Linked DNA regions of Streptomyces ficellus. The protein of the gene in region 2 interacts with the protein of the main gene of each other region in a pairwise test. Links are inferred from orthologs where the notes say so. Each region holds a gene or a part of one and is shown on either strand. Other genes may lie near its edges.

What was found. Proteins that work in one complex are often made in the same cells at the same time.
Region 1: the proteins of EIZ62_RS12390 (region 2) and rsfS interact in binary tests that used the Escherichia coli proteins (3 or more experiments, as listed by UniProt). The link is inferred for Streptomyces ficellus from one-to-one orthologs.

What each region holds. Positions count from the first base shown.
Region 1 is NZ_CP034279.1:4,968,344-4,975,185, reverse strand. The notes cover bases 2,738-5,574. They hold rsfS (ribosome silencing factor), read right to left. Parts: upstream 4,457-5,574; coding sequence 4,019-4,456; downstream 2,738-4,018. Other genes in these bases: EIZ62_RS22180 (LCP family protein), read right to left, coding at 4,560-5,574; EIZ62_RS22190 (histidine phosphatase family protein), read right to left, coding at 3,369-4,022; EIZ62_RS22200 (hypothetical protein), read right to left, coding at 2,738-2,883. Outside these bases: EIZ62_RS22215 (NADH-quinone oxidoreductase subunit NuoF family protein), read left to right, coding at 1-1,173; EIZ62_RS22205 (glycosyltransferase 87 family protein), read left to right, coding at 1,451-2,671; more of EIZ62_RS22200, read right to left, coding at 2,650-2,737; more of EIZ62_RS22180, read right to left, coding at 5,575-6,251; nadD (nicotinate-nucleotide adenylyltransferase), read right to left, coding at 6,271-6,842. UniProt on the Escherichia coli protein: Functions as a ribosomal silencing factor. Interacts with ribosomal protein uL14 (rplN), blocking formation of intersubunit bridge B8.
Region 2 is NZ_CP034279.1:2,867,945-2,874,848, forward strand. Bases 2,128-5,026 are described here. They hold EIZ62_RS12390 (ATP-binding protein), read right to left. Parts: upstream 4,205-5,026; coding sequence 3,050-4,204; downstream 2,128-3,049. Other genes in these bases: EIZ62_RS12385 (DUF5682 family protein), read right to left, coding at 2,128-3,053; EIZ62_RS12395 (MmpS family transport accessory protein), read right to left, coding at 4,300-4,731; EIZ62_RS12400 (SWIM zinc finger family protein), read left to right, coding at 4,867-5,026. Also shown: EIZ62_RS12380 (VWA domain-containing protein), read right to left, coding at 1-630; more of EIZ62_RS12385, read right to left, coding at 627-2,127; more of EIZ62_RS12400, read left to right, coding at 5,027-6,219; EIZ62_RS12405 (DUF5691 domain-containing protein), read left to right, coding at 6,235-6,904.

The sequences.
Region 1 (6,842 bases), 2.1 Mb from region 2 along the record:
ACGGAGGTCTCCATCCGCGCCGCCCTCGCCGAGCGGGGGCTGTCGGACCGGCGCGGACAGCGGCTGCGCGCCCGTGTGGTGCGCACGCCGGAGCGCATGGTCTCCGGTGAGGCGTCCTCCGTCATCCGGGCGGTGAACGGCGGCCCGGCGATCCCGCCGGGGCGCAGGGAGCGCGCGGCCGAGTCCGGCGTCGGCAACGCGCCGACGCTGCTGTCCAACGCCGAGACGTTCGCGCAGCTCGCGATCGCCGCGAGGGTCGGCGCGGGCCGCTACAGCCAGCACGGGCTGGACAGCGAGCCGGGCACGGTGATGCTGACGATCTCCGGGCAGGTGGCCCGGCCCATGGTGGTGGAGGTGCCGACGGGCGTCCCCATGCGGTACGTCCTCCAGCTCGCCGGTGCCCCGCAGACCCCTCAGGGGGTGCTGACCGGCGGCTACCACGGCAACTGGATCGACTCCATGGCCGTCGACAACTGCGTCATCTCCAAGCAGTCCATGGCGGCCGTGGGGGGCGCCCTGGGAGCCGGTGCGATCCTGCCGATCGGTCCGGACACCTGTCCGCTGGGTGAGGCGCAGCGCGTGGCGAACTGGCTGGCGGCGGAGACGGCCGGCCAGTGCGGCCCCTGCCGACTGGGGTTGCCCGCCGCGGCGGGCGGCCTGTCGGACGTGCTCAACGGCGGCGGGCCGGCGGCCCTGGAGGCGCTGCGCGAGGTCACGCAGGCCGTGAAGGGCCGGGGCGTGTGCAAGCACCCGGACGGGTCGGCGCGCTTCTTCAGCTCGACGCTGTCGGCCTTCACCGACGACCTGGCGGCTCACGTGCTGCACGGCGGCTGCGGCCGTCCGACGCTCGGGACGCTGCCGCTGCCCGAGCCGGGCTACCAGGAGGCCGTGGAGTCCATTCCGAGCGGCGAGAAGCTGGCGGTCGACTGGACGCTGTGCAAGGGCCACGGCCTGTGCGCGGACATCCTCCCGGAGCTGATCCGCATGGGCCGCGACGGTTATCCGGTGCTGTCGGAGGCGTCGGTGCCCACGCACCTGCGGGACCGCGCCCAGCTCGCCGTGCGACGCTGCCCCGAGCTGGCGCTGCGGCTCGAACAGGGCCCCCAGGAGCGGCCGTCCCGTCCCGCGTTGCCGAGCGCCGACCGCAAGGCCCTGGGCAGCGGCCGGGGTTGACGGACACAAGGAAGGCGGGCCATCCGATCGGATGGCCCGCCTTCCACGTTCTGTGGAGCTAAGGAGAATTGAACTCCTGACCTCCTGCATGCCATGCAGGCGCTCTACCAACTGAGCTATAGCCCCTTGCGGTGTGCCGCCCTCCTGGAGTTTCCTCCTGGCCGGGTCTCCCTTGCGGGTTTCCCTCGCGGCGACACAGAGAACATTACACGGTCCCCCCGGTGGTTCACCAAATCGTTTACGGTCGGTAGGGCTCTGGCCGGTAGCGTCGCCCTTCGTGACCGTGACCCTGACCTTCCGGGCGCGCCTTCGGGAGCTGCCCCTCGCCGCCGCCGTGACGGCCTGCCTCGTGTCCTTTGTGGCGTTCTGGGTGGCGCAGCGCGCCGCCAACGTCACCATGCTGGACCTCTCCGTCTACCGCGCGGAGGGCGAGACCGTCCTGGCCGGGGGCGATCTGTATGCGATGCGCGCCACATCGGCGAACCTGCCGACGACCTATCCGCCGTTCGCCGCGCTGCTGTTCACGCCGCTGACGCTGCTCGGTGTGCCCGAGATGCGCACCTTGGCCACCGCGGGGAACCTGCTCCTGCTGCTGGCGCTGGTGCACCTTTCGCTGCGGCTGGTGGGCCGGGACCGGCCGGGCGCGGCGCTGTGGGTGGCGGCGGTCCTGGTCTGGTGCGAGCCGGTGTGGACGACGCTGCGGTACGGGCAGATCAACCTGCTGATCGCGGTGGCGGTGCTGTGGGACCTGACCCGGAGGGAGAACAACCGGTGGGCCGGGGTGGGGATCGGCCTGGCCACGGCGGTGAAGCTGACCCCGGGACTGTTCGTGGTGCTGCTGCTGGTCGTCGGGGTGGCACGCGCGCGTGCGGGGGGCCGGCGGTGGGAGTGGAACCCGTGGCTGCGGCAGGCGGCGACGGCCACCGGGGTGTTCATCGGGGTGACGGTGGCGTCCGCCGTCGTCCTGCCGTACGACTCGCGCCGGTTCTGGACGGAGATGATCTTCGAGACGAGCCGGGTCGGGCGCAAGGAGGAGACGGCGAACCAGTCGCTGAACGGCGTGCTGGCCCGGCTGCTGCACACCACCGACCCGGGCGTGTGGTGGCTGGTCGCCGCCGTCGTGGTGGGTGTGGCGGGAATCACGGTCGCGGTCCTGGCGGCGCTGCGGGACGACCGGCCGGTGGCGGTGGTCGCGTGCGCGACGACGGCGCTGCTGGTCAGCCCCATCTCCTGGTCGCACCACTGGGTGTGGTGCGTGCCGATGCTGATACTCCTGGCCACCCGGGTGCGGCCGGCCTGGACCGCCGGTACGGCGCTGGTGTTCGCGTCGTTCGCCCTGTGGTGGGTGCCGCACGCTCCGGCGCCGGTCCGGCTCGAACTCCACCAGAACGGCTGGCAGATGTTGCTGTCCGGGCTCTACACGCTGACCGGCCTGGGGCTCCTGGCGGCGTTCGGGATCCGTCAGTGGCGAGCGGCTCAGGCGGTGGCGAAGGAGTAGAACCGCTTGAGGGTGCAGTGCTCGTCGAGCAGGCGCCCGTAGATGGGCTCCCCCTCGAGTTCCCGGTAGGTCTCGATGGGGTCGCCCTTTATGATCAGCGCCCGCGCGCACTCCTCGCACCAGTACTGGTACTCGGGGTTGACCGGGTCCATGTCCCGGACGATCGGCGTACCACTGCCGCACCAGTCGCATTTCCGCCTGTGCGCACCCATCAATCAGCTCCAGCTGTGGCCACAGGACGTGCACACATAGGACACTCCGCCATTGTCACCGAGTACTTGGGCGACGTGGGCCGAACCGCACGCGGGGCAGCTGAGTCCTGAGCGCGACCGCGCCGCGGTGAGCGGGTCGGAAGCTTCCTCGAATCCGCCGGCCGCCATCGCGCACTCCCTCCCGCCCGGGTCGTCGTCCCCCTCCGGCCGTCCGATTCTGCCATGGCCCGGCCCGGGGGTCAGCGGGGTCGGTGCACACCACCCGTGGACGGCGATGGGGAACCAGAGGGCGGGGAAAACACGAATCCCGCCCCCTATGGGGACGGGATTCGGTGACTGTGGAGCTAAGGAGAATTGAACTCCTGACCTCCTGCATGCCATGCAGGCGCTCTACCAACTGAGCTATAGCCCCTCGTGTTCTTCGCGCTCCGCGCTGCGAACAAGAAGAACTTTAGCCTGTGACCAGCCGGAAAGTGAAATCCGGGTCAGTCGTCGTCGCCGAGGACCGGTTCCGGGAGCGTTCCGGCGTTGTGTTCCAGCAGCCGCCAGCCGCGCGCACCCTCGCCCAGCATCGACCAGCAGCAGTTCGAGAGGCCGCCCAGCCCCTCCCAGTGGTGCGACTCCAGCCCGAGGAGCCGGCCGATGGTGGTGCGGATCGTGCCGCCGTGGCTGACCACGACGAGCGTGCCGTCGTCCGGCAGCTTCCCCGCGTGGGCGAGCACGACGGGGGCGGCCCGGTCGGCGACCTCCGTCTCCAGCTCGCCACCGCCGCGCCGCACCGGCTCGCCGCGCTTCCACGCGGCGTACTGCTCGCCGTAGCGCGCCAGGATCTCCTCGTGGGTCAGGCCCTGCCACTCGCCCGCGTACGTCTCGCGCAGCGCGGGGTCGTGGTCGACCCGGTGGCCGGTGAGCGCGGCCAGCTCGGCGGCCGTGGCCGACGCGCGCTTCAGGTCCGAGGCGATGATCGCGTCCGGCTTGAGCGCCGCGAGGAGCCGCGCGGCCCGGCGTGCCTGGGTGACGCCGGTGTCGGTCAGCTCGATGTCCGTGGAGCCCTGGAAGCGGCGCTCCAGGTTCCACGACGTCTGGCCGTGCCGCCACAGGACGATCCGGCGGCCCCTGCCGCCCTTGCTGCCGTTCAGCTCTGATCACCGTCCGTGCCGTCGGCACCGGTGAGCCGGGCGTGCTCCTCCGCCTTGCCGCGGGTCTTCAGGGCGTCCTCGGGCAGGGGCAGCTCGGGGCAGTCCTTCCACAGCCGCTCGAGGGCGTAGAAGACGCGCTCCTCGCTGTGCTGGACGTGGACGACGATGTCGACGTAGTCCAGCAGGATCCAGCGGGCGTCCCGGTCGCCCTCGCGGCGGACCGGCTTGGCGCCGAGGTCCTTGTTCAGCCGCTCCTCGATCTCGTCGACGATCGACTTGACCTGGCGGTCGTTGGGCGCGGAGGCGAGCAGGAAGGCGTCGGTGATCGACAGCACGTCGCTGACGTCGTAGGCGATGATGTCGTGCGCGAGCCGGTCGGCAGCCGCCTGGGCGGCGGCGGTCACGAGCTCGATGGAGCGGTCAGTGGCGGTCACATGCAGGCTTTCGTCGGCGGTCCAGAACACCCCCAGGGTCTCACGTACCGCCGACAGCCCGGCAAACCTTTAACGGACCCCGCGCCCGCTCCCTGCCCGTCGCCTAGGGAACCTCGTAGTCCTGGCCCAGGACGACGGTGACGTCGGCGTTGGCCGCGGCCGTGCCCTTCTCCACCGCGCCGGCCGGCAGGCCCAGCGTCTTGGCGACCTCCTCGGCCTTCGCCTTCTGCGCCGCGTCACCGTAGATGACCTGCGACGACGACTCCGTTTCGGCCTTTCCGCCGTCCAGGACCGAGTAGCCGCCGTTGATCAGCACGACCCGGGCGGCCTCGGTGGCGTCCTGGTCGCCGGAGGCGTTCCTGACCCCGACCCGGACGGCCGCGCCCTGCTCGGGTGCGGTGACCGAGCCGCCCAGGATGTCCTTCACCACACTGCCGGTGGCCTGCTCGCTGAGGGTCCCGTCCTCACGCACGGGCAGCAGGGCCGTCTTGTGGTCGCCGACCTTGGCGTGCTCGGCGAGCCTCGCCAGAGAGGCGCCCAGGTCCTTCTCGGGCAGCGACGGGTCGAGGATCTGCGCCAGGGTCTGCACGGTGACCGTCGCCGACTCCGGGTCGTCCGACATCTTGCGCAGCACGCCGTGGACGACCTGGCCGAACCGCTCCAGCTGGGCGGCCTCCGCCTCGCCGGAACCCCGGTGGGTCGCGTATGCGACGGCCATGCGCCCGTTCAGGGTCTGGTTCTCGCCCTTGGGTACCAGGGGCGCGTCGCCCTTCTTCGCGCCGGGCACCTCGGTGTCCGTGCTGACCTCGATGCCGCCGACCAGCTCGACCAGGTTCTCCAGGTACGGGGTGTCCAGCCGCCACGTTCCGGTGATCCTGGTGCCGAGCAGCGCGCCGATCGCCTCACGGGTGCCGGTGGAGCCGTCCTCGTCGACGGACTTCGCGAGCGTGGTGGTGGTGCCGTCGTCGTTGGCGACGGACAGGGCGTTCGGCAGCAGGACGGTGGTGCCCTGCTTGGTGGTGGCGTTGTCGACCAGCAGCGCCGTGGAGGTCTCCTTGTTCCCGGTGTTGTGCAGGTGCAGGACGATGACGTCCCGCTTCTGCGGGCCGCTCGCGGCGCCGCCCTGCTTGGTCTCCTCGCCGGACAGGCCCGGGATCAGGCCGGCCGACCACAGGTAGCCGACTCCGCCGAGGAGGGCGACGGCCAGGACGACGACGAGCGCGACGACCTTGTTGCGGCCGCGCCGCTTGGCCTCCTCGCGGCGCTCGGAGCGGCTCTCGGTGAACTTGAGCCAGTCGATGACGTCTTCGGAGTCCTCGTCCGGGTCCTCGACGAAGGCGAACTGCTCGGTGCGGTACTCGCGGTCCGCGTCCGGCGCGGAGGGCGGCGACTGCGCGGGGCGGCGCTGCCCCGGCACGGCGGCGGACGGCGCCGGCTCCGGCTCGGGGGCCGGGGGCTGCGGGTCGCGCGCGTGCTGTGGCGCGGGGGCCTGCTGGTGCTGCTGCTGGGCGGTGTCGTAACCGGTCCCGTAGCCGGCGGCGTACCCCTCGTACCCGTACCCCTGCTGTGCGTAGGACGGGTCGTACTGCTGCTGGCCGCCCTGGGCGTACTGGTCGTAGCCGTAGGACTGCTGGGGCTGCTGGGGCTGGGCGTACGTGTCGTACTGCGCCTGCGCCTGCTGCTGCTCGTGCTGGGTCTGAGCCTGCTGGTACACCGGCTGCCCGTACGCGTCGTAGCCGATGATCTGCGGCTGCGGCGGGTAGTACGGGTCGTACGGGTTCTGCTGGTCGTTCACCGGTGCCCCTCTCCGTGGCTCATTCGCCCCGGTACAACTGGCGCTTGTCGATATAGCGCACCACGCCGTCCGGCACCAGATACCAGACCGGATCGCCGGCGGCGACCCGTGCCCGGCAGTCCGACGACGAGATGGCCAGCGCGGGCACCTCGACCAGGGAGACCCCGCCCTCGGGCAGACCGTCGTCCGACAGGTCGTGGCCCGGGCGGGTCACCCCGATGAAGTGGGCCAGCGAGAAGAGTTCCTCGGCGTTGCGCCAACCGGGCATGATCTGGGACAGCGCGTCCGCTCCGGTGATGAAGAACAGGTCCGTGTCCTCGTTGAGGTCACGGAGGTCCCGCAGGGTGTCGATGGTGTACGTCGGCCCGCCGCGATCGATGTCGATGCGGCTGACCGAGAACTGCGGGTTCGACGCCGTGGCGATGACCGTCATCAGGTAGCGGTCCTCCGCCGGGGAGACGTTCCGGTGGCTCTTCTGCCACGGCTGCCCGGTCGGTACGAACACCACCTCGTCCAGGTGGAACAGGGCGGCCACCTCGCTGGCGGCCACCAGGTGTCCGTGGTGGACCGGGTCGAACGTCCCGCCCATCA
Region 2 (6,904 bases):
CTTCTTCACGGACTGGGCCGCCCGCCCGTACCCGATGAGGCGCTCGGGGACGACCGTGCGGTGTTCCGGGAGGTAGTTCTTGAGGTTCGCCCGGATGGTGCGGTCCCAGTCGATGTCCCGGTGGCGCGGCCGGGCGACGCGCGCGCTGCGGTCGAGCGCGCCGTTGAGCGTGGCCCGGGTGCGGGTCGCGAGCCGCTTCTCCAGGTCCTCGACGACCTTGCGCACGACCGCCCGGGCCGTCTCCTTGGTCGTCTCGGGCATCGCCTTGTTGAGCGACAGGAGGGTGCCGACGAGGTGGACGTCCGCCTCGACGGCCTCCAGCATCTCGGGCTCCAGCAGGAGCGCCGACAGGCCGAGCCGGTCGATCGCGTCCCGCTGCATCACCTGGACGACCGGGCTGGGGAAGTACGTACGGATGTCGCCGAGCCAGCGGGCCACGGACGGCGCCGACGCGCCGAGCCCCGCCGAACGGTCCCGTCCGCCGCGTCCCCTGCCGCTCCTCTCCCCGTAGAGCGCGGCCAGGGTGCCGTCCATGGCGGCGTCGTTCCCGGTGAGCGCGTGGCCCGTCCCGTCGGCCGCTCCCCCGCCCAGCACCAGGCGCCAGCGCCGCAGCCGCTCGTCCTCACTCACCGTCCGGCCCCCAAGAGTTCGTTGTCGTCGTCCCCGGCCGCGCCCAGCAGCAGCCGCAGCAGGGGCAGCACCGCGTCCGCCCGCCGCTCGTCCAGTCCGGCCGCGAAGCCGGGCGGGGCGGCGCCCGCGCGGGACGGCCCCTGGGGTGACGGGCCGCGCCGCACCAGCTCGCCCAGCGTGCGCCGGACGCCCGGTTCGTACGCCGAGAAGGTGCGCCGCAGCAGCGGCAGCACATCGGTGAACGCCTCCGCCGGGACTCCGGTGAGCCAGGCGTCGACCAGGCCGAGCAGCCGCTCGTCGTGCACGAGCAGCATCCCGCCGCCGGGGTGGGACGTGCCGCCGCCGACGAACCCCTCGATCCACGCGGCCGCCCCGGCGGGCGGGGTGCCGGGCGAGAGGGCGAGCCCCATCAGCCGGGCGGCCTCGTCCGGGGCGAGCCGGCCGTCGTCCAGCAGCAGCCGGGCGGCCCGCCCCCGGATCACGCCGGGAACGCTGTCCCGCGCCGCGAGCCTGTGCAGGACGGCGGCCCACCGGGCGGTGACGTCCTCGCCGGTGTCCCCGCTCCCGTCCGCCGTGCCCGGCAGGAGCCGGACCGCGGTGTGGACGGCGTCGAGGTGGCCGCGCATCTCGTCCGCGCCGTCCGCGTCGAGGCCCGTGCACGCGGGCGGCAGGCCGACGCAGATCCGCAGGGCCAGCCCGGTGGCGACCTTCGCGAGCGCGGCGGTGTCCGTGGACCGCACGTCGCCGTAGCGCAGGGAGCGGGCCAGGGCGGGGAGGGCCTGGGCGAGGTGGCCGACGTCCGCGTCGAGCGCGGCCCGGTCGGCGAGGGCCCGCATCACCACGGGCAGCGCGTCGGGGAGGCCGGCCAGCAGGCACCGTTCGGCGAGGGCCGTGATCTCGGCGAGCGCGGTCGCCGAGGCGGCGTCCGCCCGGGCCCTGGCGGTGGCGGCCGCGAGCACGGTGGTGCCCCATACGCCGGCTTCGGCGACCTTCACGTGCAGTTCGGGCTCCCAGCGCAGCCGCCAGCCCTCCCGGAACGTGCCGGTGCCGGCGCGCCCGCCGGACGGCTCGCCCCAGTCGACGCCCAGCAGCCGGAGCCGGTGCAGCAGGCGGCTGCGCGCGGCGTCGGTGTCCTTGCGCAGGTCCAGGTCCAGCTCGCGTTCCAGGGCCTCGGGCTTGAGGCGCAGGGTGCGCTGGAGACGGGTGAGGTCGCGCTGGAGCGGGACTGCGGGGGCGCTGTCGGGTACCTCTCCGAGGGCGTCGCCGATGATCAGCCGGTCGGTGATGAGGCCGAGCGGCACGTCGGAGCCCTCGCACATCACCGCCCGTACGGCGTCGACGGTCTCGGTCAGCCCGGCGAGGGGACGCCCGCGCATGGCGGCGAGCGTCCCGGCGAGCCGTACGGCCTCGATCACATGGGCCGACGAGACCGTCCGGTCCTCGTCGCGCAGGAGACCGGCGACCTTGGTCATCCAGCGCTCGACCGGCCGGTCGGGCGCGGAGAACAGGTGCCCGTACCAGCCGGGCGAGTCGATGCCGGCGCCGTAGCCGCTGTGCCGGGCGAGCCTGCGGTGGGTCCAGGGCACCCAGGTGACGTCGGTCCTGACCTTGGGCAGCCCCTTGAGGAGCGCCCGGTCGGCGGTGACGGTGGTCTTCTCGGCCAGTGCCGGTACGTGCCAGGCGCCGCAGACGACGGCCACGCCGTCCCCGTGCGCCTTGCGCGCGGCGCGGAGCTGGAGGCGCATGTGGGCCTCGCGGACGAGGTCGCGGTCGTGCCCGCCGTGTCCGTAGGTCTCGCGCAGCGCCGCCATCGCGTCGGCGAGGCCGGAGAAGACGGCGAGGGGGTCGGGTTCGCCGGCGCCCGGGCCGAGGTCGCCGGCGCCCGGTGGTCCGTTGGGCGCGGCGCCGGTGCCCCGGTGCTCGATGACGTCCTCCCACCAGCGCTCGGGGTCGTCGTACCCGGCGGTCTCGGCGAGCACGGCGATGGGGTCGACGCGCAGGCCGTACCCCTGCCCGTCCGTGTCCCCGCCGTCCGCCTCCTCGCCCTCGCCGTCCCGCCAGGTCGGGTCCTTCGCCATGGCGAGGGTGTGGGTGGCGGGCAGGTCGATGAAGCGGACCTCCGCCCCGTGGGCGAGCGCCCAGCGGATGGCGACCCACTCGGGCGAGAACTCGGCCATCGGCCAGAACGACGCGCGCCCGGGGTCGTCGACCGCGTGCGCGAGCAGCGCGACCGGCGGGCTCATCCGCTCGTCGGCGGCGAGCGGCAGGAGGGCGTCCCCCTCGGGCGGGCCCTCGATCAGTACGGCGGTGGGCCCGGCCGCGTCGAGCGCGGCCCGCACGGCCCGGGCCGATCCGGGGCCGTGGTGGCGGACACCGAGGAGCAGGGGCCCGGTGGTGCCCGTCCGCATGGTGCTCGCGGTCATGCCGACACCTCTCGGCAGGCGCGGTAGAAGTCCTTCCAGCCGTCCCGTTCGCGGACGACCGTCTCCAGGTACTCCTGCCAGACGACGCGGTCGGCGGCCGGGTCGCGGACGACGGCGCCGAGGATGCCGGCGGCCACGTCGGCGGGGCGCAGCACGCCGTCGCCGAAGTGCGCCGCGAGGGCGAGACCGCCGGTGACGACGGAGATCGCCTCGGCCGTGGACAGCGTCCCCGAGGGGGACTTGACCTTGGTACGGCCGTCGGTCGTCACGCCGTCGCGCAGTTCGCGGAAGACGGTGACGACCCGGCGGATCTCGTCGATGCCCTCGGGAGCCGCGGGCAGGTCGAGGGACCGCCCCATCTGGTCGACGCGGCGGGAGACGATGTCGACCTCGGCGTCCGCCGTGGCGGGCAGCGGGAGGACGACCGTGTTGAAGCGGCGGCGCAGCGCGCTGGACAGCTCGTTGACCCCGCGGTCGCGGTCGTTGGCGGTGGCGATGAGGTTGAAGCCGCGGACCGCCTGCACCTCCTGGCCGAGTTCGGGGATCGGCAGGGTCTTCTCGGACAGGATCGTGATCAGGGTGTCCTGTACGTCGGCGGGGATGCGGGTGAGCTCCTCGACGCGGGCGGTCGCGCCCTCGGCCATGGCGCGCATCACCGGACTGGGCACGAGGGCGTCCCGGCTGGGTCCGTGGGCGAGCAGCCGCGCGTAGTTCCATCCGTACCGGATGGCTTCCTCGGGGGTGCCGGCCGTGCCCTGCACCAGGAGGGTCGAGTCGCCGCTGACGGCTGCGGCGAGGTGTTCGGAGACCCAGGTCTTCGCGGTGCCGGGGACGCCGAGCAGCAGCAGGGCGCGGTCGGTGGCGAGGGTGGTGACGGCGACTTCGACGATCCGGCGCGGCCCCACGTACTTCGGTGTGATCACGGTGCCGTCGGGCAGGGTGCCGCCGAGGAGGTAGGTGGCGACGGCCCACGGTGAGAGCCGCCAGCGGGCCGGGCGGGGCCGGTCGTCGGCGGCCGCCAGTGCCGTCAGCTCGTGCGCGAACGCGTCCTCGGCGTGCGGGCGCAGGGCCTCGTCACGGGATGCCGCTCCGGCGGCTTCCTCGACGGGCTCGGTGGCTTCGGCGGCTTCGGTGATTGCGGGCACGGTGATGGATCCCCCTCCAGATCATGTGCGACCGGGTGTGGGATCCACCGTGCACCATGCCACTGACAATCGGCCGGTGTGCGGCTCCGGTTGGGGGAGCGTCAGCCGGCGACGGGCGACACGGCGATGCAGCCGGTGGCGGCGGCCATGCCCTTGGCGGTCTGCTCCTGGATGACCTTGCCCTTGTAGGTGATCTTGCAGCTCATCTCGACGCCCGCGGGGTCGACGGCGACCGGGAGCACGCCGGGCGGCAGCAGGCCGCGGAGCTTCACGGTCTTCTTCCACGGCAGGGCGGGCTTCTTGACCGACTCGATCTTCGGCGTCGTCGCGTCCCCGCCGTCGGTGTGGTAGTCGATCGAGTCGATTCCCTTGCCGGTGATCTCGTACGTCACCTCGTACTGCTCGTTCACTTCCTTCTCGACCTGCTTGGCGGCCTCGTCCGCGACGGCGGAGCAGGCGCCGAGCCCGAGCACGAGTCCGCCGGCGACGAGCGCCGACGCGATGGTGCGGCTGGTGCGGCTGGTGCGGTTCATGTGGCTGACCCCCCGGGTGAGTTGACTGCGTCAAGGGCAGAAAACAGTAAAGGGAAGGCAAAGTCAACTGACGTGCGTCCCGGCGAATCCGCTGGTCAGGATCGATTGTCAGTGGGGGGACCTACGGTCGTTCACATGAATCAGCAGGGGGTGCGCTGGACGGCGGAACAGGTGCTGGCCCTGGCTCCTGACGACGCCTCACGCAGAGCGGGAAGCAAGCTCGGCACGGCAGGGCCGTGGTCGGGCGGCGGGAGCGACGGCTCGGGCGCGGTGTGGGGGCTGTGCAGGGGCAGCGGCGGCAAGCCGTACCAGACGGTCGTCGACACCACGGGTCCGGCGTACAGGTGCAGTTGCCCGAGCCGGAAGTTCCCGTGCAAGCACGCGCTGGGGCTGCTGCTCCTGTGGGCCGCGGACGGGGAGCCCCTGCGCGGCTCCGACGTGCCGGACTGGGCCGGGCAGTGGCTGGCCGGGCGCCGCACACGAGCGGCGGCCGGACAGGGGGACCGGGCGGGGGGCGGCCCGCCCGCGAAGCCCGCCGACCCGGAGGCGGCACGGCGCCGGGCCCAGCAGCGGGCGGCGCGGATCACCGCGGGGGCCGAGGAGCTGGAGCAGCGGCTGGCCGACCTGCTGCGCGGCGGGCTCGCCGCCGCCGACCGCTCGGGGTACGGGCTCTGGGAGGAGACCGCCGCCCGGATGGTCGACGCGCAGGCACCCGGCCTCGCCGGCCGGGTCAGGGAGCTCGGGGCGATACCGGGCTCCGGGCCGGACTGGCCCGTGCGGCTGCTGGAGGAGTGCGCGCTGACCCATCTCCTCGACCGCGCCTGGCTGGACGTCGAGCGGCTGCCGGAGCCGCTGGCCGCCACCGTCCGCACCCGGGTCGGTCTGACCGCGCCCGCCGACGGGCCCGTCGTGCGCGACCAGTGGTCGGTCCTCGCCCAGTACGACACCGGCGACGGCAGGCTGACCACGCGGCGCGTCTGGCTCCACGGGCGGGGCAGCGGGCGCACGGCCCTGCTGCTCTCCTTCGGCGCGGCCGGCCGGGCGCCCGCCCTCGCCCTGCCCGTGGGCCTGGCCCTCGACGCCGAGGTCAGGTACCACACGGGCGCGGGGCAGCTGAGGGCCGAGCTGGGCGAGCGGTTCTCCCCGCCCGTGCCCGACACCGGTCCGCCTCCGGGCGGGTCCGTGGCGGACGCCCCGGCCGCGTACGGGGCGGCGCTGCGGGAAGACCCGTGGCTCGACTCCTGGCCGGTGACGCTGACCGGCGTCATACCCGTGCCGTCCCAGGACGGCCCCTGGCTGCTGGCCGACGCGGGCGGGGGCTCCGCGCTGCCGGTCACCCCGGCCGCGCTCGGCCGGCCCGGCCTGTGGCGGCTGGCCGCGCTGTCCGGCGGGCGGCCGGTCACGGTGTTCGGCGAGTGCGGGCACCGCGGCTTCACCCCGCTGACCGCCTGGTCCGCGGACACGCCCGAGACGGTCCCGCTGACCTGACGCACGGAGGACACGATGACCACCACGACCTGGGAAGACCTCGTCACCTCGGCGCTGCTCGGCACCGACCGCCGCGCGCCCGCGCCCGAGGTGCTCGCGCGGGCGCCCGGCAAGGACGCGCCGGCCGCCCTGCTGGATGCCGCCGCCGTGCACACCGTGCGGCGCCGCGCGGGCCTGCTGCCCGCGCCGCCCGCCTCGCCCCTGCCCGAGCCGGCGCCGGACGACGAACGGCCACCGCTGCCGGAGGCGGCCCGGCTCCGGCTCGGCCAGCTGCTCGCGGGCCGTTCCGGCGCGCCCGCCGCCGGTGGCCGCCGCGGCACGGCGCCCGACCTCACCGAGCTGCTGCCCCAGTGGCTCGCCGCCGCGAACGCACACGGCCACCGGGCGCCCGCGTCCCTGCTGCCCGCCCTGCTGGACGCGGGCCGGGCCCGCACCGACCTGCGGCCGGCCGCGCTCACGTTCGCCGGGCCGCGCGGGCTGTGGCTGGCCCGGCTCAACCCGGACTGGCGGTTCGCCCTGCGCGGCGCCCCGGGCGGGACGTCGTTGCCCGACCCCACGGACCGGGACGGCGTACGGCGCCTGTGGGAGGAGGGCCTGTTCGCCGAGCGGGTCGCCCTTCTCGGAGCGGTACGGGAACACGACGCGGCCGCCGCGGCCACCCTGCTGGCGTCCACCTGGTCCACCG